One region of the Paenibacillus sp. GP183 genome, then DNA from elsewhere that is predicted to be linked to it. Evidence: predicted binding sites of a transcription regulator. Region 1 holds the regulator's gene; the other holds the start of a gene.

Region 1 (11,378 bases):
TCGTCCGTACCGAGAAATCCCTCTTTCTCTGCTTGAACATGCGCTTCCTGAAGAAGAGAAACACGAAAAGCTTGCGGCGTTTGGATTGCCCACAAGCTTTTCCGATCCGGGGTTAATTGAATCTCTCCCTCTGCATCTACTATCTTAATTGTATCCTTCACAGGCACGGCAAGTACTGCTGCTTCCTGCTCCATTGCTTTGTGCCAGCAGGAAACCACCTGTTCCGGTGCTACAAAAGGTCTTACTCCATCATGAACCAGAACCCATTCGGTACCCGGGGAAAGCGCATCAAGACCTAGTTTAACCGAGTTCTGACGTTCCTTGCCGCCTATAAGTATCCGTATAACTTTAGCAAGCTTATAATCTCTCACGAATTGACGGCAGCGATCCAAATCCGATTCTCCCACCACGAGCACGATATGGTCGACCTCTTGTATGTTTTGAAATAATTGCAAAGTATGTACAAGTATCGACCTGCCGCCTAGCTGTAAATATTGCTTGCTCATGGCTGTACGCATGCGCGAGCCTTTACCTGCTGCAACGATCACAACACCCATTTTGCCCAACTTGTCTTGCTTAACCATCTTGTCCCCACCTGTTATCTGCTGACTAGCCACACTCCTTTTCCTATCATACTGGTTTTACTGCGCTTTTTCCAATAGTTTCGGTTTCGCGAAGATCATTCGGCCGGCTGACGTTTGCAGTACACTTGTGACCATGACCTCCAAATTAGACCCGATAAAATCACGCCCGCCCTCGACGACAATCATCGTACCGTCATCCAGATAGGCGACTCCTTGTCCATGCTCCTTGCCGTCTTTGATCACCTGTACGAGAATTTCCTCACCCGGAAGGACGACAGGCTTGACTGCATTCGCCAAATCATTAATATTCAAAACTGAGACGCCTTGAAGCTCGCAAACTTTATTTAAATTAAAATCATTCGTAATTACCTTCCCCTGCAGCACCTTGGCGAGCCGGACCAGCTTGCTGTCCACCTCGGAAATTTCCTCAAAGTCGCCTTCGTAGATCAGTACCTTAACCTCAAGCTCCTTTTGGATTTTATTCAAAATGTCCAGGCCCCGCCTGCCGCGGTTACGTTTCAACAAGTCGGAGGAATCGGCAATATGCTGCAGTTCTTCAAGCACGAATTCAGGGATCACCAGGGTACCTTCAATGAATCCCGTCTTGCAAATATCGGCTATCCGGCCGTCGATAATCACGCTGGTGTCCAAAATTTTGTGTTCCTCATAAGGACGATGAGTCTGTTTTTCATGGTTCTGCGCCCGGTTTCTGAAAACCTGGGCAAGCTCTTCTTTCTTCTCATAACCGATCCGAAAGCCCATGATACCGAGAACCGTAGAAACAATGATAGGAAGCCAGGAGCCGATCCAGATCACTTTTTCCAAGACGGGAAATAAAAGGACAGAAATCAGCAACCCTATGACCAAACCCGATGTCCCTGACAGCAAGTCAGATACCGGTAAACTAACGACCCTTTGTTCTCCTTTGAGCAGCAGCTTCATTCCAAGGCCCGCCGCCCATCCCGCAGCTAAGCACATGATAAAAGCAATTGCTCCCATCATCCATAATGCATAGCCATTCCATCCACTCCACTCAAAACCTAAAACTCCTCCGATGATCGCAAAAATGATTTGAAGCCATTTCCTCATCATAGAATCACCTCCCAATAAACAATGTTATGCCCTTTTACAATTATGTTCCAATTTATCGCGCGCTAATCATACAAATTGAAAAATTAGAAGCCTTCCTATATAATAAAAATAAAGTTGATAACACACCCGAGGTGGATGGAATGAACTCCCTGACTTTGAAGCAGTTTCAGGATCAAGTATCTGAATTATTACTCCGTCACCGTAGTTTGCTTGATGTTTTATCGAAGTTTCAACAATCCAATGCTGCGGTTAACCGTTCCGTTATCAAATCCATAACCGAGTGCGGCTGTATTGAAGTCAATGCCGCCAAGCAAGCCTATTATCCGGATATGACGATGGAAGAAGCGCGGGTAACACTTGGAACACACGTAGAGGGCCATTTGTGTGAAAACTGCATGGAAGCTGTAAGTTCGGAGCTTGGTACGAATCTGTTCTATATGTCCGCACTCGGCAACATTCTGGATGTCAATCTGGAAAAGGTTGTGGAGAACGAATCTAAAAAATGTTCAACTCTTGGCTTTTTCAACATGTCCTGAATGAGAAAAGTACCACAACGGCAAAAAAAGCATTTATTTCTTCTGAACCCTTCAGAGAAAATAAATGCTTTTTATTTTCGAACCTATTTTGTATCAGAAACTACAAGTGAGTTTCGGACTTGGCTGCCTTATCCGAGTTCTTGCGCATACGTCTGCGAAGGCGGACGAACAAACCATCAACGTTTTTTTTTAGGCCATAGAGCGCATAGAGCAGTAATGGCACGAAAATCATTTTCGAAATGGATTCCGGCCACTGGATGGCAATAAGTACGGCAATGGCCACAATAATAGGTGTGATCCAGATTGCAGCTTTCGGAATACCTGCTTTTTTGAAATTCGGATATTTAACTGTACTTACCATTAAGTACGATAAGAGAACCGTACTGATTAAAAGGACATAGGCATTGATTTCTGCGTGGAACAAAGCCAAGGTACAGAGGACACCGCCTGCAGCAGGAATCGGCAATCCGATGAAATAACCGGGAACTCCGGCGATTACGTTGAAACGAGCTAAACGGAGAGCTCCGCATATAGGAAAAATGGCGGTCACAATCCAAGCAAATGCCGGGCTAATGAGGGCAGGGTCATTAAAAGCTACCACGTACATAATGAAGGCAGGCGCCACACCGAATGAAATTACATCTGAGAGCGAGTCGAGTTCTTTGCCGAATTCGCTTTGCGCGTTCAATGCTCTTGCCACACGGCCGTCAAGACCGTCAAGCAGCATAGCGACAATGACTAGCACTGCAGCGCGTTCGGGCTGATTATTGAAAACGAGAATGATTGAAAGTATTCCTAAAAACAGATTCCCTATCGTAAAAAGACTGGGGAGTGATTTAGTTATCATAAGTTTTTTATCCACCTCTGGTTTACTATGCCCCAATCAGTACGGAGCGCATTCGAAGCAGTGATACTTTCTGATTGTATGCAATTTAGATATGCCTGTCAATGAACATTTGTTCTTGGATCCGCTTTAAGCCTTCTTTGATCGCTCTGGCTCTAACTTCACCGATCCCGTCCACCTCATCCAATTCCTCGATGGATGCCATCATGATATGAGACAGAAACCCGAATTGCTCGACCAAATTAGCGATAATAATCGAAGGCAATCTTGGAATTTTATTAAGGACCCTAAAGCCTCTTGGAGATACGGTCTCTTCGATGACAGCATTCGTATGGGTATACCCAAGCAACCGAACCATATGCTGCGGATCCAGAAGTTCATCGGATGAAAGCCGCTTGAGTCCAAGCAATGCCTCCTTGACTTTATCCTCCGTTAATTCACGCACGTAATCCCGCATCAGCTGCCGCGCTTCCAGTTCTGTATTGCCAACCAATTCTTCAAGCTGCATACTGATCAATCGGCCTTCATTACCGAGCTCTATAATATATTTATTAATCTCGGTTTTGATGCGAAGCACCATCTCGATGCGTGACATCACGTTCGTCACATCATGCAGCGTAACAAATTCCTCAAACTCGGAAGCGCCTAGATTCGTAAGTGATTGATCAAGCACAACCTTGTACCGTTCCAAAGTTTGAATAGCTTGATTGGCCTTGGTCAAAATGACGCCAATATCTTTCAGCGAATAACGCAGGGTGCCCTGATATAAAGTAATGACATTTCTACGTTGGGATATGGAAACAACCAATTTGGAAGTTTGTCTGGCGACCCGCTCTGCCGTACGATGGCGAATTCCGGTCTCTGTTGAAGGAATGGCGGAATCAGGAATGAGCTGGGTATTGGCAAAAAGAATTTTTTTGATATCCTCACTGAGGATAATCGCTCCATCCATTTTGGCCAGTTCATATAAATAATTGGGAGAAAAGTCGCAATTGATGGAAAATCCGCCATCAACGATTTCCATAACTTCGGGGCTGTATCCTACAACGATTAAACCGCCGGTTTTAGCCCGAAGCACATTTTCCAGACCATCGCGAAAGGCTGTGCCGGGAGCAACCATTTGCAGCAATTGGCTCATAACATCCTGTTTGTTATCTTCTTTAATCAGTTTATTATCGTCTTTGCTCATCTAGTGTTCCTCCTGAAACTTGCTGTTCAAGCTGCGCCTTTCCTTTGCATCCGGAGCATTAGCCGCCTAATGCAGCCTTCAAGGCTTCAGATACGGTGTTTACCCCAATAATCTCCATACCTGTAGGCGGGGTCCAGCCCTTTAAGCTTTTCTCCGGCATAATCACTCTGCGAAATCCTAACTTCTCAGCTTCCTTGACTCTTTGATCAATGCGCGATACTCCACGAACTTCTCCAGTCAGGCCGATTTCTCCAAATATCACATCATAGGGCTTGGTAGGTTGATCCCTGAAGCTGGAAGCGATGCTGATAGCAATTGCCAAATCCACAGCGGGTTCATCCAGTTTAACGCCGCCGGCCACATTGAGATAGGCGTCTTGATTTTGCAAAAACATGCCCATCCGCTTCTCCAGCACAGCAATTATCAAGGATAAGCGATTATGATCCACGCCAGTGGCCATCCTTCGCGGCGAAGGGAAATTCGTTGATGAAACCAGGGCCTGAATTTCCACAAGAATGGGACGAGTGCCTTCCATACTGGCGACCACCGTTGAGCCGGCAACGCCCAAAGGCCTCTCGGAAAGAAACAGCTCCGAGGGATTGCTGACTTCTACAAGCCCTGACTCTTGCATTTCAAAAATACCGATTTCATTGGTCGAGCCAAATCGATTCTTAACCGCCCTAAGCAGGCGATAGGAATGATGACGTTCCCCTTCGAAGTAAAGAACACAGTCCACCATGTGCTCCAGAAGTCTCGGACCCGCGATAGCCCCTTCTTTGGTTACATGCCCTACCAGAACGGTAGCAATTCCTTGACCTTTGGCTATCCTCATAAAATGCCCGGTACATTCACGAACCTGAGCCACTGTACCAGGCGCAGAGGTTACACCAGGGTGGTAGACGGTTTGAATGGAATCAATGACCATAAAATCGGGCTGTATCTCTTGAATCGCTTCTTCAATCATCTCAAGATTGGTTTCGCACAGTACATATAGCAAAGGAGAGAACGCATTCAATCGATCGGCACGCAGTTTTATTTGCTTGATCGACTCTTCCCCCGAAATATAAAGCACTTTTTGCTGCGACTCGGTTAGAGCATGCGAAGTCTGCAGCAGCAGTGTGGATTTCCCGATTCCGGGATCGCCCCCGACCAAAATCAGAGAGCCGGGAACAATCCCTCCGCCAAGCACCCGGTTAAGCTCTTTATTATTAGTTAGAACCCGTGGTTCGGGGCTACTTTCTATATGTATGATGGGAGTCGGTTTTTCTTTCGTCCTGGCGAAGGAAGAATTCATTCCTTGGGTCCGGACAACCGATTCCACTTCCTCAATCATGCTGTTCCAGGATTGGCAGCCTGGGCATTTGCCCATCCATTTCGCACTCTCATATCCGCATTCCTGACAGCTGAATTTCGTTTTTTGTTTACTCATCAACCTGCTTGCTCCTCTGCCATTTAAACATTGGGTTATTCAAAGTTTACCATTTTTGTTAGACCAACGATAGTCCTGCATACAAAAAAAGCATTTTACAGCCCCAGGTGGAAGCTGTAAAATGCTTCATTTCATCTTTAGGATTTTGAAGCTGCACTCTCGCTGTTATGCACGACCAACTCGCCATCTTTTTCATCAATAGTTAGGGAGTCGCCCTTGGAAATATTGCCTTTCAGCAATTCCTCGGATAAACGGTCCTCGATGTGCTTTTGAATCGCTCTGCGCAAAGGACGGGCTCCGTATGTCGGATCATAGCCCTCTTTGGCGAGGAAAGCCTTCGCTTTATCCGTAAGCGCGAAATCCACATCCTGCTGCTTCAGACGCTTGCGAAGGTCTTCAGCCATTAAGGTGACGATGCGGGAGATATGCTCTTCATCCAGGGAGTGGAAGACGATGGTTTCGTCAATCCGGTTAAGGAACTCAGGGCGGAAGCTTTTCTTCAGCTCGGTCATCACTTTATCCTTCATATTTCCGTAATCGCGTCCAGCATCCTGACTCGCTGTAAATCCAAGAGAAGTGTTTTTCTTGATCGCTTCTGCACCCACGTTGGATGTCATAATGATCAGAGTATTGCGGAAGTCGACTGTACGTCCTTTGGAGTCCGTCAAGCGGCCATCCTCAAGCACTTGAAGCAAGATATTGAACACTTCGGGATGCGCTTTTTCGATTTCATCGAGAAGCACAACCGAATATGGCTTACGGCGAACTTTCTCCGTTAATTGCCCGCCTTCTTCATAACCAACGTATCCGGGAGGCGCTCCAACCAATCTGGAGGTCGAGTGCTTCTCCATGTACTCGGACATATCAATACGGATAACTGCATTTTCATCGCCGAATAAGGACTCTGCCAAGGCGCGGGCCAACTCTGTTTTCCCTACCCCTGTTGGTCCCAAGAAAATAAAGGAGCCCATAGGACGTTTAGGATCTTTTAATCCAGCTCTGGCACGGCGAATGGCGCGGCTCACTGATTTCACAGCTTCTTCCTGGCCAATTACACGCTCATGCAAAATGTCCTCCATCTTGAGCAGGCGCTCTGTTTCTTCTTCAGCCAGCTTGGTGACCGGGATGCCAGTCCAGCTTGCCACAATCTGAGCAATATCCTCCGGAGTGACCTCCATGTCCAAGCGTCCCTGCTTTTCTTTCCACTCATTCTTGGTGGTATCCAGCTCTTCACGCAGCTTTTGCTCGGTATCGCGCAGGCCTGCAGCTTTTTCAAATTCCTGGCTCTGCACAGCTGCATCCTTTTCCTTGCGAATGTCTTCCAGTTTGTTTTCCAGCTGCTTTAAGCTTGGCGGTGCTGTATAAGAACGAAGCCTTACTTTCGAGCTGGCTTCATCGATAAGATCAATAGCTTTGTCCGGTAAGAAGCGATCCGGAATGTAGCGATCCGACAAATGAACCGCTTCTACGATGGCATCGTCCGTAATTTTCACGCGATGATGAGCTTCATACCGATCCCTCAACCCGTGAAGAATAAGAATGGCTTCATCCGGAGATGGCTGATCCACGGTGATCGGTTGAAAACGTCTTTCCAAAGCGGCATCCTTCTCGATGTACTTGCGATACTCGTCAAGCGTGGTTGCACCGATACACTGCAGCTCGCCTCTCGCCAGCGCCGGCTTCAGGATGTTGGAAGCGTCGATGGCACCTTCAGCACCACCTGCTCCAATCAACGTATGCAATTCGTCAATAAACAATACGATGTTGCCGGCTTGGCGAATTTCATCCATTATTTTTTTGAGTCTGTCTTCAAACTCCCCGCGGTACTTCGTACCGGCTACAACAGAACCCATATCGAGGGTCATTACTCTTTTATCCTTCAAGGTTTCAGGGATTTCGTTGTTGATGATCTTTTGTGCGAGGCCCTCGGCAATTGCCGTTTTACCTACACCCGGTTCCCCGATCAAAACTGGATTGTTCTTGGTTCTCCGGCTGAGCACCTGAATCACACGCTCAATTTCTTTGCTGCGGCCGATAACGGGATCCAAATGACCCTCTTTGGCGTATGCCGTTAAATCTCTTGCCAAACCATCCAATGTGGGAGTATTTACATTAGGATTGCTGCCATGATTTTGTGATACAGTTTCACTGCTTCCCAGGAGCTGCAGCACTTGTTGGCGAGCTTTGTTCAAGCTAACCCCCAGATTATTGAGCACTCTTGCCGCAACGCCCTCACCTTCACGAATGAGTCCAAGAAGAATATGCTCGGTTCCTACGTAAGTATGTCCCAGTTTCCTGGCTTCGTCCATGGAAAGCTCAATCACTTTTTTGGCTCTTGGCGTATAGGCAATATTCGTAGGCTGCTCTTGTCCTCTTCCAATAAGGGATTCAACCTCGTCTTGTATCTTTTCTAGGCCAAGCCCCAGAGCAACCAACGCTTTTGCGGCTATTCCCTCACCTTCACGAATGAGCCCTAACAAAATATGCTCGGTACCGATATTATTGTGGCCCAATCTTACGGCCTCCTCTTGAGCCAAAGAAAGCACCTTCTGCGCACGTTCTGTAAATCTTCCAAACATCATAGAAAACACCTCCAAAAATTTGTAATCCTATAAATCATTCCTGCAAGGAAAAAATCGAAATGCGGGTCATATTTTATCTTGATGAAAATTGTCCAAACTTTTCTCGAATCAACTGCGCCCTGCGGATGTCCCTCTCTTCTGGGGTTAAGCTCTCTCCCGCATTCTGCTGCAAAAATCCAGGCTGTGTCATGACAAGAAGCTCATTTAAAATATTCGATGATACATTTTGGATAATCCCGATATCTATCCCAAGCCGTACATCAGAGAGTCGCTGGGCCGCTTCCTTGGAATCCAAAATTTCCGCGAAGGAAAGGATTCCCAAAGAGCGATTCACTCTGTCTACAATGCGCATGCGCGATTCAGCCATCAGCTTCAGCCGCGCTGCTCGTTCATGTTCAATAATTTGACGAGCCACACTGTGCAGATTATCAATAATTTCTTCCTCTGACTGGCCTAACGTAATTTGATTGGAGATTTGGAACAAGTTCCCTAATGCTTCACTGCCTTCTCCATATAATCCTCTCACAGTCAAACCCACCTGCGTCACCGCAGATAAAATCCGGTTGATTTGCTGTGACAGCACGAGCGCTGGCAAATGCATCATGACCGAGGCTCTGATCCCGGTTCCGACATTCGTCGGGCAGCTTGTTAAGTATCCCCTTTTCTCATCATACCCGTAATCGAGCTGACTTTCAAAGATATCATCGATTTGGTTGGCCAAATCCCATACTTCCTTAACTTGAAAGCCCGGACACAAGCACTGGATGCGAAGATGATCCTCTTCATTGATCATAATGCTGATGGATTCATTGTCGCTTAAAATGACTGCTCCATTTCGCGATTCATTCGCTAAATTCGGACTGATCAGATGCTTTTCAACAAGCACCATTTTTTCCAGTTCACTGAGTTCCGAGAGCGGTATGAGGGAAAAACGGCTGATTGTTTCCAAATCTTCATTTTCCAGAACCTGAGATACCTGTTCCAAAATTTCTTTGGATTGCGGGTTGGTTGCCAGCATCGGATAGGGGTAATCCTTGATATTTCTGGCTATTCGAATTCGGCTGCTAATCACTATGTCCGATTCCGGGCCTTCGCCTCTCATCCACTCACTCAAAGCATCTCCGGTAAAACGGTGTAACGCCATGGAGCCAACACCTCCTTAGATCCCAGCTATCTTCTTTTCGATTTCACGGATTTGATCCCTGATTTTGGCGGCCTGCTCAAACTCTTCGTGTTCGATGCGGGTCATCATTTCTTTCTTTAGATTATCGATTTCTCGCTTATCTTGGATCAGCCCGCCGGTTCGTTTGGGCACCTTGCCGACATGCACGGTATTGCCATGCACTCTTTTGAACAGCGGGTCAAGCCTTTCGGTAAAGCTTTGGTAGCAAGAACCGCAGCCAAATCGGCCGATTTTGCTGAATTGAGCATAGGTGAGTCCGCATTCTTCACAGCGAATGGATTGTGCTTTATTGGAAAGTGAACCGGTCGAAGAGGGCTCAAAGTCAAGCAAGCCGGATAAAAGATTATGAATCGAAAACCCGTTGGAGGTTCCCGGGATGAGTTCCCCTTTTTCCCTGGCACAGACTTCACATATATGGAATTCATTCTTTTCGCCGTTGACGATCTTGGTAAAATGCAGAGTAGCCGGCCGCTTACCGCATTCCTGACAAATCATGGGTATCTCCTCCCCTTATTTGCTAAGCAATGAAATCAGCATAGCTTTCAGAATCTTGGCCCTTATTTCATCCCGAAGGGGAAGCTTGAAAATCAGCACATCTCTGGATATGGCCGCCTTCATCAAATTGGCTTCGCGCGCAGAAATGTAATGGGCCTCCTGAAGTTGATAAATAAGTCCTTCCGATGTCACCTGATCAATGTGTGTATGGATCGTTTGAAAAATTAGATCAAGTATAGAGCCATGGGACCTTAGTTCAATTTTTTGGATGCGAATATAGCCGCCGCCGCCGCGTTTACTCTCCACAATGTAGCCTTTTTCCAGCGTGAACCTGGTGCTGATGACATAATTGATTTGAGAAGGAACACATTGGAACTGATCGGCAAGTTCATTGCGCTGAATCTCTATCGCTCCTTCGGAGCTTTGCTGCAAAACCTGCTTTAAATACTGTTCAATAATTTCTGACACATTGCGCATCAATTCCTCCTCCTAAAATGTCCAGAAGTAAATTGACTTTGACTTTCTTTGACCTTAATTCGATTATAATCATTTTTATTCCATTTGACAAGTATTGTCCATGAATTGAAGATTGCTGAGTAATCTGCCATGTCTTATTTAGTGTTAACTGTCCTTACTGTTTTATTCTGCATGGCGTGCAAATGAGACTTCTCGAGAAAATCTCGATAAGGCTATTTTTGATGGAGGGCTAATGTCCATCGTTCTACATCCTGTTCGAGAGTACTCAAAAATTTATAGTGTATGAAGTGCATTGTTATGAGTCGAAATGGCAGGACATCCTCGCCATAAACCAGCCCATAGAAAAAGAACCCATCTGATTTTTCATCAAATGAGTTCTTTTTGTTGTGGGCTTGGCAACGTTCTACTCTTCCAGAACCCTGCGGTTCAAGTACCATCGACGCTGGAGGGCTTAACGGTCGTGTTCGAGATGGGAACGCGTGGTTCCCCTCCGCCATCGTCACCAAACGGGATGTTTCTGCCAAGAAACATCAATAACTTGTTCAGGCAGGCTTGCTCCCTGAAAACTAGCAGCGAAACGAACATTGGCGTGTGTGTTGACTTAGATTTTTGCTTCCGAAGCCAGCTTTCCTCCGGAAAGCTCTTAGGTTAAGCCCTCGACCGATTAGTATTCGTCAGCTGCATGGGTTGCCCCACTTCCACCTCGAACCTATCTACCTCGTCGTCTACAAGGGGTCTTACTGAATTGGGAAATCTCATCTTGAGGGGGGCTTCGCGCTTAGATGCTTTCAGCGCTTATCCCCTCCGTACATAGCTACCCAGCTATGCCTCTGGCGAGACAACTGGTACACCAGCGGTACGTCCATCCCGGTCCTCTCGTACTAAGGACAGCTCCTCTCAAATTTCCTGCGCCCGCGACAGATAGGGACCGAACTGTCTCACGACGTTCTGAACCCAGCTCGCGTAC
Region 2 (11,378 bases), 590 kb from region 1:
CAAGAAAGAATTGACGCTTATCGAAGCTGAGCCCTGCTGTGAGAAGGCGGAGCTGTCTGCCTTAATCCGGATGAATGGATCCGTTCAGCTCTCGAGCCAGCGAGTCATTCTGGATATATCCACCGAGAACGCCGCCATTGCAAGGAGAATCTACACCCTCCTCAAAAAGACGTTTCAACTGCATGCCGAGCTGCTCGTGCGCAAGAAAATGCGCTTAAAGAAAAACAATGTGTACATTGTGCGTGTTCCGAGTCAAGTGCAGGAGCTGCTTTCCGAGCTGCGGATTGTTTCAGAAGGATTTATGTTTACTCCCGGAATTGATAAAGAAATCATCCGCAACAATTGCTGTAAACGAGCCTATTTGCGAGGTGCCTTCCTGGCCGGCGGTTCTGTGAACAATCCGGAGGGATCCTCCTATCATTTGGAGATCGCTTCGATTTATGAGGAGCACTGCCGATCCTTATGCCGGTTGGCTAATCGGTTTGATTTGAACGCACGCTGCATTGAACGTAAAAAGGGTTTTGTGCTCTACCTCAAGGAAGGCGAGAAGATCATTGAATTTCTCAGCATCATTGGAGCGCATCAAGCTCTTTTGCGATTCGAGGACGTTCGGATCATGAAGGATATGCGCAATTCCGTCAACCGGATCGTCAACTGTGAAACCGCGAACCTCAACAAAACCATCGGCGCTGCCGTTCGCCAAATCGAGAATATCCGCCTTTTGCAGAAAAATATCGGGCTTGAGAATCTTCCGGAAAAACTGAGGGAAGTGGCCAAAATTCGTCTGCAGCACCCGGATATGAACCTTAAGGAGGTTGGCGATATGCTGAAAGGGAATGTGAGCAAATCCGGAGTCAACCATCGTTTGCGTAAAATCGACGAAATGGCCGAAAAGCTGAGAAATTCATCGGTTTAGTCCGTGAATCAGGTCGTTTATGAAGTTTTTCTGATTTGTTCTAGTGTACATGTGGGAATAATGTTATAATGTCTAATAAACATCAGTTGCAGCGTACATCATGTAGTTTATATGAGTTAAAGTAGGGGGAATTAGTAACATGTCCAGACGGCCAGTCGTAGTGAAATTAAAAACCGGCCTTCACGCCAGACCTGCGGCATTGTTCGTACAAGAGGCGAATAAATTTTCATCAGAGATCTTCGTGGAAAAGGATGAAAAGAAGGTAAACGCGAAAAGCATAATGGGCATCATGAGCCTTGCGATCAGCACAGGCACTGAGGTATCCATTAGTGCAGAAGGCTCAGACGCGGAGCAGGCTGTAAACGCTTTAGTCACATTGGTGAGCAAAGAGGAATTAGAAAACCAATAAGTCGTTGAAAGCTTCCTGGGCTGGAAGCTTTTCACTTTAAACAAGCTTTTCAAATATGGCAAATTTGTTACAACCATACGCTGCAAGAAACCTTTTCCTCATCCAAGCTGTCTATATAGGCAGTAAGATCAGGGGAAAGGGGTATTTGCCGTCCCAATCACATGTTAAATCAATCCAAACCGCGTATAAACAAAGGAGCCCATATGAAGCTACATAAGAAACAAGCCGCAATACTTTTGGCCATAGTTGTTTGGATATCGAGCTTTTTAGCCGTACATCCAGTGGATGCCGCCATTTCCACCAGCTCAAGCACCATTCTGATGGATGTAGATAAAACGGATGCTTTCATCAATGGGCAGAAGATTGAATTGGAAGTGCCAAGCTCCATCCTCGCCGACAGCAAGATGTACGTACCCGCCAAATTTCTCGGAGATGCCATGGATTTTACAGTGAAATGGGACGATGCAACCCGCACCATTCGAATGACGCCTCCGGGATACGAGATCCTGATGGATCCGGATCATCGCAAGGTTACGATCAATGGGGTGGATACTCCCTTTGAGACTGTGGCTGCGATCGTAAGAGGGAAGCTGCTGGTCAAATTAACATGGGTAACGGATTATATGGGGGCAAGCTATACCTTTGATGATGCGCTTAGACGGGTAACCATTGGGTACACTCCTCATCCGGCAAGTATTTATATCGAAAAAGACGGTAATTCGCGACCCGTTGCCAAGTTTACAACCGCCAAGCTTTCTTACCGCATTGGAGAGCCTGTGAGCTACGTGGATCTCAGCTATGATCCGGATGCGGAAGGTCTCAGCTATTCGTGGGTCGGCCGACAGGAAGCTTTTTTTACACCGGGCGAGTATCAGGTAAGTCTGCAGGTAACGGATCAGCACAGACATACCAGCGAGCGGTTTACCTATCAGGTCATAGTGAGAAATGAGCCCTACTTGACCGAGGCGGAATATCCCTTTTACATGAAGCCCATCGGAGGATTTATTCAAACGAGCTTGGGAGTTCCATGGTCGAGGTTTGATGAACTGCCAGCTTTGGCGAAGACGGTGACCCAAAATTCAGACCGCAAGCTGTTGGTCAGCAGCAGTCCTCAAGATATAACGGATAAAGGCATTCTCTATCAGGATCAAGTGAATGGCAAAGCCAGATTGTATGCCAACCATACGAATGGAACCGGTCGGAAAATGACATTTGCCATCCTGGCCACGAACAAGACGGATAAGCCCGTGACCATCCAGTCCACACATAAAGGAACTGTGGTATCTTCAGTATACGAGAATATTGTGGGTGATCAAACGGCCTCAGATTTATTAATCAATAAGGATTATGATGAAAAGATCGTTGTCCCTCCCAATAAGTCCTTGGTTTACTCGCAGGTTCCCAATCTGTATCCCGGTGAAGTGACCAATAACTTCTATGACATCACGACGGACGGAGAGCTGACAGTGACATTTGTCGCGGATAACGAGCTGACTCAATCCACTTTAACCAGCCTGTTCGTTCTTCCTAAAACAGATCAAGCCAGAGGAACTTTTCCGGTTACGGAGCAAAGTTGGAATATCCAAGCCTCATCATTAGATAAGGTGCATATAATAACCATCGGTGACAATAAGATTGATCCTTTTATAAAAAGTACAGATGCCACGATGAAGCAGGAAGCGGTAAATACCGGTAATTTCGGTGTTGTTTATAAAATCCATGCGGACAAGCCGCGTAAAATGGCCGTAATGGTATTGGCGCGCGGGGGTATCTTTAAGGGCTCCTTCAAAGTCAACGGTGAAATCGTTAGTGCTCCGTCAACAGGAGTTATGACAGCTCTGGACGGTATGAGAGTCCTTGCACGCACAACAGGCAAAGAGGATTCGCTTGATATTGAATTCACTCCTCCTGTCGGCTCCGTGCTGCCGATTGATTTAGTCTTTTACCCATTGGATGAAAGAAAATAAAAAAACCGGCTGGCGCCTCATGCGCACAGCTGGTTTTTTGTTTGAAATTATACGCGTTCGATGACTTTATCAATCAGGCCGTAAGCAGCTGCTTCAGCGGCGCTCATGAAGTAATCGCGGTCGGTGTCCTTCTCGATGCGCTCCAGCGGCTGTCCGCTGCGCTCCGCGAGAATTTTATTCAAGCTGTCGCGCAGCTTCAGAATACGTTTGGCGCGAATCTCAATGTCGGAGGCTTGGCCTTCGGCACCGCCGAGAGGCTGATGAATCATCACTTCGCTATTGGGTAAGGCATAGCGTTTGCCGATAGCGCCGGCTGTAAGCAGGAATGCGCCCATGGAAGCCGCCATACCTACACAAATCGTGGATACATCCGGTTTGATGAACTGCATGGTATCATAGATGGCCATGCCCGCAGTAATCGATCCGCCGGGACTGTTGATATAAAGGCTGATATCCTTCTCAGGATCTTGGGCGGCCAGGAAAAGCAGCTGGGCAATAATGGAGTTGGCCACAACATCGTTGACGCCGGTACCCAGGAAGACGATGCGATCCTTCAACAAACGGGAGTATATATCATAACCTCTCTCACCGCGTGCGTCTTGCTCTACGACCATAGGAATAAAACTCATACGAAAATGCCTCCTTCTAGTGCTTCTTTTATTTGTAAGTATAACTTGTATCAAGGTTCTACAAACATAATACCGAAAAATCCTTCAAAGGTCAATAAAGGTCAAACTGTAATGAAAAAAAAGGGGTTTAACGCGCCCGCAAGGAATCGAACCTTGATCTCAGGCTCCGGAGGCCTACGTCATATCCATTGGACCACGGGCGCATGCATGTTTAATATTATGAAGCAAGGGTAATTATACGGTAGGCGCAAGAAAAAATCAAGCCGTGAGGGATTATAAATACTTGATGAGATTTCTCGCCAAATGGTTGAATCATTTTGGGAAATTGGGTATAATATAAGAGCTTACAGATTTACTTTGTCCTAGTGGGACTTAAAATGCATACCTGGGACATAAATCGTCCATCTTTGAAATCAGAGGAGCTGCCGATTTGCCATGAGAGAAATCCTCGAGATTCAGAAACAACTCCTGCCTGATTTGCTTGAGGTTATGAAAAAAAGGCATTCCGTCCTCCGCCATATTCAAGTGACGGGTATTGTCGGCCGAAGGACGCTAGCAAGCTCACTCCATATGACCGAGCGGGTGCTGCGTGCAGAGGTTGATTATTTAAAGGACCAGGGATTGCTGGATATCGATGCCAGCGGCATGAAGATTACTGAATCTGGCCGGCGGTTATTGGAGGATATGGAGCCTCTGATCAAGGAAATTTTGGGCATTTCCGCATTAGAGGAACGGATCCGCACTGCTTTTCAAATAAAGCAGGTCGTCATTGTTCCCGGAGATTCGGATGTTTCAGATTTAACTAAAAAAGAGCTAGGTCGTGCGGGAGCTGCAGTTTTGCGTAAATATGTCGCTAACAATGACGTGATCGCAGTTACCGGGGGTTCAACCATGGCACAGGTGGCCAACCACCTGACAGCCTCTGCTCCAATGAAGAGCAGCTGGTTCGTACCGGCACGCGGGGGTCTGGGTGAAAGTGTCGAGTTGCAGGCGAATACGATTGCTTCGACCATGGCCAACAAGACCGGCGGTAAATACCGGCTGCTGCATGTCCCTGACCACCTGGGCGAGGAAGCCTATCAGTCTCTGATTCAGGATAGTCAGATCAAAGAGATCATCGAGGTCGTGCGACAAAGCCGCATCGTCGTTCACGGTATCGGAGATGCTATGGTCATGGCTCGCAGGCGCAAGGTCGATGATGCAACCAAGCAGAGCCTTCAGACGGAGGGCGCTCTGGCGGAAGCGTTCGGGTATTATTTTGATAGGCAGGGCCAGGTCGTACACAAAATGCCGACCGTAGGCATCAGGCTGGAGGATCTTCTCCATATTGAAGTCATTATCGGTGTGGCGGGCGGCCAAAGCAAAGGCGAAGCGATTGCATCCGTGCTTTTACACGGGCAAGAGGATGTGCTGGTCACTGACGAAGCTGCTGCACTAGAGATATTGAAGTATGCGCCATCATGATGTGCATTTTTGCATGTCTTGAAATATAAAAGAAACTATATTCTAGGAGGAATTTCACTATGGTAAAAGTAGGTATTAATGGTTTCGGACGTATTGGTCGCAACGTGTTCCGCGCAGCGCTTAACAACCCTGATGTACAAATTGTGGCTGTGAATGATTTGACCGATGTTGCAACACTGGCACATTTGCTGAAATACGATACCACTCACGGCATAATCGATGCAACTGTTGAAGTCGGAGATGGCGCAATCATTGTAAACGGACGCTCGATCAAAATTTTTGCAGAACGCGACCCTGGCAACCTGCCTTGGAAGGACTATGGTGTTGAGATCGTAGTGGAATCCACTGGAATTTTCACAGCCAAGGAAAAAGCATCCCTTCACTTGAAAGGCGGAGCCAAGAAGGTTATTATTTCCGCTCCGGCGACAGATGAGGATATCACGATCGTGCTTGGCGTTAACGATGACAAATACGATGCTTCCAAGCATACCATTATCTCCAATGCTTCTTGTACAACGAACTGTCTGGCTCCTATGGCCAAAGTGGTCAATGATAAATTCGGAATCGTCAAAGGAATGATGACGACCGTTCACTCCTATACCAATGACCAATCCGTTCTGGATCTTCCGCATAAAGACCTTCGTCGTGCGCGTGCTGCGGCTGAGAATATCATTCCATCCTCCACGGGCGCTGCAAAAGCGATCGGACTTGTCCTGCCTGAGCTAAAAGGCAAATTGAACGGTATGTCTATGCGCGTGCCTACACCTAACGTATCCGTGACTGACCTAGTCGTAGAGCTCAGCAGGAATGTAACGGTTGATGAAGTAAACGCAGCCTTGAAAGAAGCGGCTGACGGTTCGCTGAAAGGCATCTTGAACTACTCCAATGAGCCGCTGGTATCCAGTGACTACAACGGCAACCCGGCTTCCTCCACTATTGATGCATTATCCACTATGGTTGTTGGTGACAATATGCTGAAGGTGGTTTCCTGGTACGATAACGAGTGGGGCTACTCCAACCGTGTCGTTGACCTTGCTGCCTTTATCGCTAAAAAGGGCCTATAATTTCACACGTACACTTATAAAGGGGAGAAGCGATTCTCCTCTTTCGGTGTGAATGAAGGATGGAAAACCGAAAAAGTAAAGAAAATTCCACCAGCGAGCAGAAAAGCCGTGTTTTGCTGCTTATTGCACGCCGAAGGGCTCTACAGGCAAAGCTTGATTGCTCAAAAGAGCCTCACTTGCGCATAAAAGCCTCATTTGCGCAAAAAAGCTCCACAAAGAAATCATCCCCAAGGAGGATGCCGTCCATGAATAAGAAAAGCGTTCGCGATGCGGATGTTGCAGGGAAAAGAGTGTTTGTTCGCGTTGACTTTAATGTGCCCTTGGAAAATGGGCAAATTACGGATGATACACGAATCAGAGAGACGCTGCCCACCATCAAGTATTTGGTGGACAAAGGCGCTAAGGTCATTTTGGCCAGTCACCTGGGCAGGCCAAAAGGTCAGGTAGCGGAGGACCTGCGGCTCACTCCGGTTGCCGCCAAGCTGTCCGAGCTGCTCGGCAAGCCGGTAGCTAAGGCGGATGAAGCTATTGGCGAAGCGGTCAAAGCCAAGGTGGCAGCGCTGCAAAAAGGCGATGTGCTGCTTTTGGAAAATGTGCGTTTTTACGAAGGTGAAGAGAAGAATGATCCCGAGCTGGCGAAGGCTTTTGCCGAGCTTGCCGATCTATATGTGAACGACGCTTTCGGAGCGGCGCACCGTGCGCATGCTTCTACGGAAGGCATTGCTCATTACCTTCCTGCAGTTTCCGGCCTTTTGATGGAGAAGGAGCTGGAGGTTCTGGGCAAGGCACTGAACAATCCGGAGCGTCCTTTTACCGCGATTGTCGGCGGAGCGAAGGTGAAAGATAAGATCGACGTCATCAGCAACCTGCTGAATCTGGCGGATACGGTGATTATCGGCGGCGGGCTTTCCTATACATTTATCAAAGCTCTGGGCCATGAGATCGGTAAATCGCTTGTAGATAACGAGAAGTTGGATCTAGCGCTCAGTTTCATTAACAAGGCTAAGGAAAAAGGCGTGAATTTCCTGATCCCGGTGGATATTGTGGTGGCGGACAAATTTGGTGCTGATGCCCAAACCAAAATTGTAGGTATCGATGCTATTCCTGCAGATTGGGAAGGTATCGACATCGGTCCCAAAACACGAGAAATCTATGCTGATGCTATTGCCAAATCCAAGCTGATCGTTTGGAACGGGCCTATGGGCGTGTTCGAAATCGAGCCGTTCTCGCATGGAACCCTTGCGGTGGCTGAAGCATGTGCCAAAGCATCCGGATATACGGTCATTGGCGGCGGTGATTCTGCTGCGGCAGCTGAAAAGTTTCATTTGGCGGATAAAATGGATCATATCTCTACAGGCGGCGGTGCTTCTTTGGAGTTTATTGAAGGTAAAGCTTTACCTGGCGTTGTAGCCTTGAACGATAAATAAGGAGTGGACCAAACGATGAGAAAACCGATTATTGCGGGCAACTGGAAAATGTTCAAAACCGTCACGGAAGCCGTGAGCTTCGTGAATGAGGTCAAGGGCAAAGGAGAAGTCCAAGGCGTAGACAGCGTTATTTGCGCTCCGTTTACAAACCTGCCCGCACTCGTTGAGGCTGTAAAAGGAACTTCTCTGCATGTGGGTGCACAGAATCTGCATTTTGAGGACAATGGAGCCTACACAGGCGAGATCAGCGGAATTATGCTGAAAGAGCTGGGCGTTGAGTATGTGATTATCGGCCACTCCGAGCGCAGAGCTTATTTTGCCGAGACTGATGAGACGGTGAATAAAAAGGTGGCAGCCGCATTCAAAAACGGATTAACGCCAATTGTATGCGTGGGCGAGAAGCTGGAAGAAAGAGAAGCAGGCCAAACTAAAGACGTTTGCAAGGTGCAAACGGAAGCGGCCTTCCAGGGAATCAGCGCCGAGCAAGCGGCGAAAGTGGTTATCGCTTACGAGCCTATCTGGGCGATCGGCACAGGGAAATCATCGACAGCAGCGGATGCGCAGGATGTTATCGGCTACATCCGCGAGCTGGTCAAAGGCCTATATGGCGCCAAAGTTGCGGATGCAGTACGCATTCAATACGGCGGCAGCGTGAAACCGGGTAACATTGCGGAATACATGGCGCAGCCGGATATCGACGGGGCGCTTGTAGGAGGAGCGAGCCTGGAACCAGCTTCCTACATCCAGCTCGTGGAAGGGGCGAAGTAGCATGTCCAGACCGAAACCGGTGGCGCTGATCATCCTTGACGGGTTTGGCCTTCGTTCGGACACGCAGGGCAATGCGGTCGCTCAAGCCAAAAAACCGAACTACGACCGGTATTGGTCAACATTCCCTCACACGACGCTTACAGCGTGTGGTGAAGCCGTTGGTCTACCCGAGGGACAGATGGGCAATTCGGAAGTCGGCCATTTGAACATCGGGGCAGGACGTATCGTTTATCAGGACCTGACGAGAATTTCCAAATCGATTCGTGACGGCGATTTTTTTCATAACGAAATGCTGCTTGGGGCTGTAAGATATGCGAAAACAAACAAGAAGAAGCTCCATCTTTTTGGCCTTCTTTCGGATGGCGGTGTACATAGCCATATCCAACACTTGTTCTCGCTGCTGGATTTAGCGAAGCAGGAAGGGCTGGATCAAGTGTACATCCATGCTTTTCTGGACGGACGGGATGTAGCTCCCGATTCCGCCAAGATGTACATGGAGCAGCTTCTGCAAAAAATTGCAGAGGTTGGCGTTGGCAAAATTGGAACCGTGCAGGGCCGTTACTATGCCATGGATCGCGATAAGCGCTGGGAGCGTACGGAGAAATCTTACCGCGCGATGGTCTATGGCGAAGGTCCGCGTTACACGGATCCGATGGCAGCGATCCTTGAATCTTATGCAAAATCCGAATTCGACGAATTCGTCATACCGTCGGTTATCGCGGATTCATTAAACCAGCCTGTGGGACTCGTTGAGTCCGAGGATGCCGTGATCTTCTTCAACTTCCGTCCCGACCGTTCGATTCAGCTTTCCCAAGTGTTTACGAACGAGGATTTCAGCGGGTTCGATCGCGGCTCCAACCCGCCCAATAGGCTGTATTATGTCTGTTTGACGCTGTACAGTGAAACGGTGAAGGGCTTCGTAGCCTTTAAACCGAAAAACCTGGATAACACGCTCGGCGAGGTGCTGGCGCAGCATAACCTGAAGCAGCTGCGGACTGCGGAAACGGAGAAGTACCCGCATGTGACGTTCTTTTTCAGCGGAGGCCGTGATAAGGAGCTTCCGGGTGAGACGCGGATCTTGATTCCTTCTCCGAAGGTCGCCACGTACGACTTGAAGCCGGAAATGAGTGCGTTCGAACTGGCAGAAGCTGCAGTAGCCGAAATCGAAGCGGAGCGTCAGGATGTGATCATCATGAACTTCGCCAATCCTGACATGGTTGGCCACTCCGGTTTATTGGAGCCTACCGTCAAGGCGATCGAAGCGACTGACACCTGCCTGGGCAGAGTGGTGGAAGCTATTCTCGCCAAAGGCGGCGTGGTGTGCATCACAGCTGATCATGGCAACGCGGATGTCGTGACGAATCCGGACGGATCGCGCAACACGGCGCATACGACCAACCCCGTTCCTTTCATTGTGACGGACAAACATGTTACACTGAGAGAAGGCGGCATTTTGGCCGATATTGCCCCAACCATGCTGGATTTACTCGAAATATCGCTGCCTCCGGACATGACCGGATTCACGATTATCAATCGCTAACCAACCAATTTATATAATAAGGAGTGTATGTTTAACGATGAGTGAAATTATTGATGTTTACGCACGCGAAGTTCTGGATTCCCGCGGGAATCCAACAGTAGAAGTAGAGGTTTACCTGGAATCCGGTGTTATGGGCCGCGCAATCGTGCCTTCCGGTGCTTCCACAGGCGCTTATGAAGCTGTTGAGCTTCGCGATGGAGACAAGAGCCGTTACCTGGGTAAAGGCGTCCTGAAAGCAGTCGAAAACGTAAATGACATTATCGCTCCGGAATTGATCGGATTGGATGCCCTGGATCAAGTCGGTATCGATAACAAAATGATCGAGCTCGATGGTACTCCAAACAAAGCCAAGCTGGGCGCCAATGCAATCCTGGCGGTATCCATGGCAGTAGCACGCGCTGCTGCTGAGGCTGTTGGTGTTCCGTTGTACGTATACCTCGGCGGATTCAATGCCAAGACACTTCCGGTTCCCATGATGAATATCGTGAATGGCGGAGCACATGCCGACAATAACGTGGATGTTCAAGAATTCATGGTGCTTCCGGTAGGCGCGCCTAACTTCAAAGAAGCTCTGCGAATCGGCGCGGAAATTTTCCACAGCTTGAAGTCCGTTCTGAAGGAAAAAGGCCTTAACACGGCAGTTGGTGATGAAGGCGGATTTGCTCCGAACCTCAGCTCCAATGAAGAAGCGATTAAAACCATCATCACAGCTATCGAGCGTGCAGGCTACAAGCCGGGCGAGGATGTATTCCTCGGTATGGACGTAGCTTCAACTGAATTTTATAAAGACGGCAAGTATCACCTGGAAGGCGAAGGCAAATCCTACACATCCGCAGAGTTCGTTGATTTCCTTGCAGATTGGGTAGACAAGTATCCGATCATCACGATTGAAGACGGATGTTCCGAGGATGATTGGGAAGGCTGGAAGCTGCTGACCGAGAAGCTGGGCGGCAAGGTTCAATTAGTGGGTGACGATCTGTTTGTAACGAACACAACTCGTTTGTCCACGGGGATCGAGCAGAACATCGGCAATTCCATCCTGGTAAAGGTTAACCAGATCGGTACGCTGACTGAAACCTTTGACGCAATCGAAATGGCTAAACGCGCTGGTTATACAGCGGTCATCTCCCACCGTTCCGGTGAGAGCGAAGACAGCACAATCGCAGATATTGCGGTTGCTACCAATGCAGGCCA

What was found. The regulator CtsR, encoded in region 1, represses protease genes until heat stress. The targets are predictions, from matches to a motif close to ATGGTCAATAAAGGTCAAACA.
Region 2: a site for CtsR is predicted at 4,009-4,029, ahead of clpP (ATP-dependent Clp endopeptidase proteolytic subunit ClpP). Genes of this name have one in related genera too.

What each region holds. Positions count from the first base shown of each region.
Region 1 is NZ_FNSW01000001.1:3,263,365-3,274,742, forward strand. It holds gene ispD (2-C-methyl-D-erythritol 4-phosphate cytidylyltransferase) at 1-584, opposite strand, end outside; gene BLV33_RS16115 (PIN/TRAM domain-containing protein) at 642-1,676, opposite strand; gene BLV33_RS16120 (DUF1573 domain-containing protein) at 1,817-2,212, shown strand; gene pssA (CDP-diacylglycerol--serine O-phosphatidyltransferase) at 2,313-3,059, opposite strand; gene disA (DNA integrity scanning diadenylate cyclase DisA) at 3,145-4,245, opposite strand; gene radA (DNA repair protein RadA) at 4,304-5,674, opposite strand; gene clpC (ATP-dependent protease ATP-binding subunit ClpC) at 5,812-8,256, opposite strand; gene BLV33_RS16145 (protein-arginine kinase McsB) at 8,330-9,400, opposite strand; gene BLV33_RS16150 (protein-arginine kinase activator protein McsA) at 9,416-9,934, opposite strand; gene BLV33_RS16155 (CtsR family transcriptional regulator) at 9,950-10,411, opposite strand; rRNA gene rrf (5S ribosomal RNA) at 10,802-10,918, opposite strand; rRNA gene BLV33_RS16165 (23S ribosomal RNA) at 11,056-11,378, opposite strand, start outside.
Region 2 is NZ_FNSW01000001.1:3,858,025-3,869,402, forward strand. It holds gene whiA (DNA-binding protein WhiA) at 1-916, shown strand, start outside; gene BLV33_RS19030 (HPr family phosphocarrier protein) at 1,056-1,325, shown strand; gene BLV33_RS19035 (copper amine oxidase N-terminal domain-containing protein) at 1,529-3,292, shown strand; gene clpP (ATP-dependent Clp endopeptidase proteolytic subunit ClpP) at 3,340-3,921, opposite strand; tRNA gene BLV33_RS19045 (tRNA-Arg) at 4,053-4,124, opposite strand; gene BLV33_RS19050 (sugar-binding transcriptional regulator) at 4,357-5,385, shown strand; gene gap (type I glyceraldehyde-3-phosphate dehydrogenase) at 5,445-6,449, shown strand; gene BLV33_RS19060 (phosphoglycerate kinase) at 6,695-7,876, shown strand; gene tpiA (triose-phosphate isomerase) at 7,892-8,644, shown strand; gene gpmI (2,3-bisphosphoglycerate-independent phosphoglycerate mutase) at 8,646-10,184, shown strand; gene eno (phosphopyruvate hydratase) at 10,222-11,378, shown strand, end outside.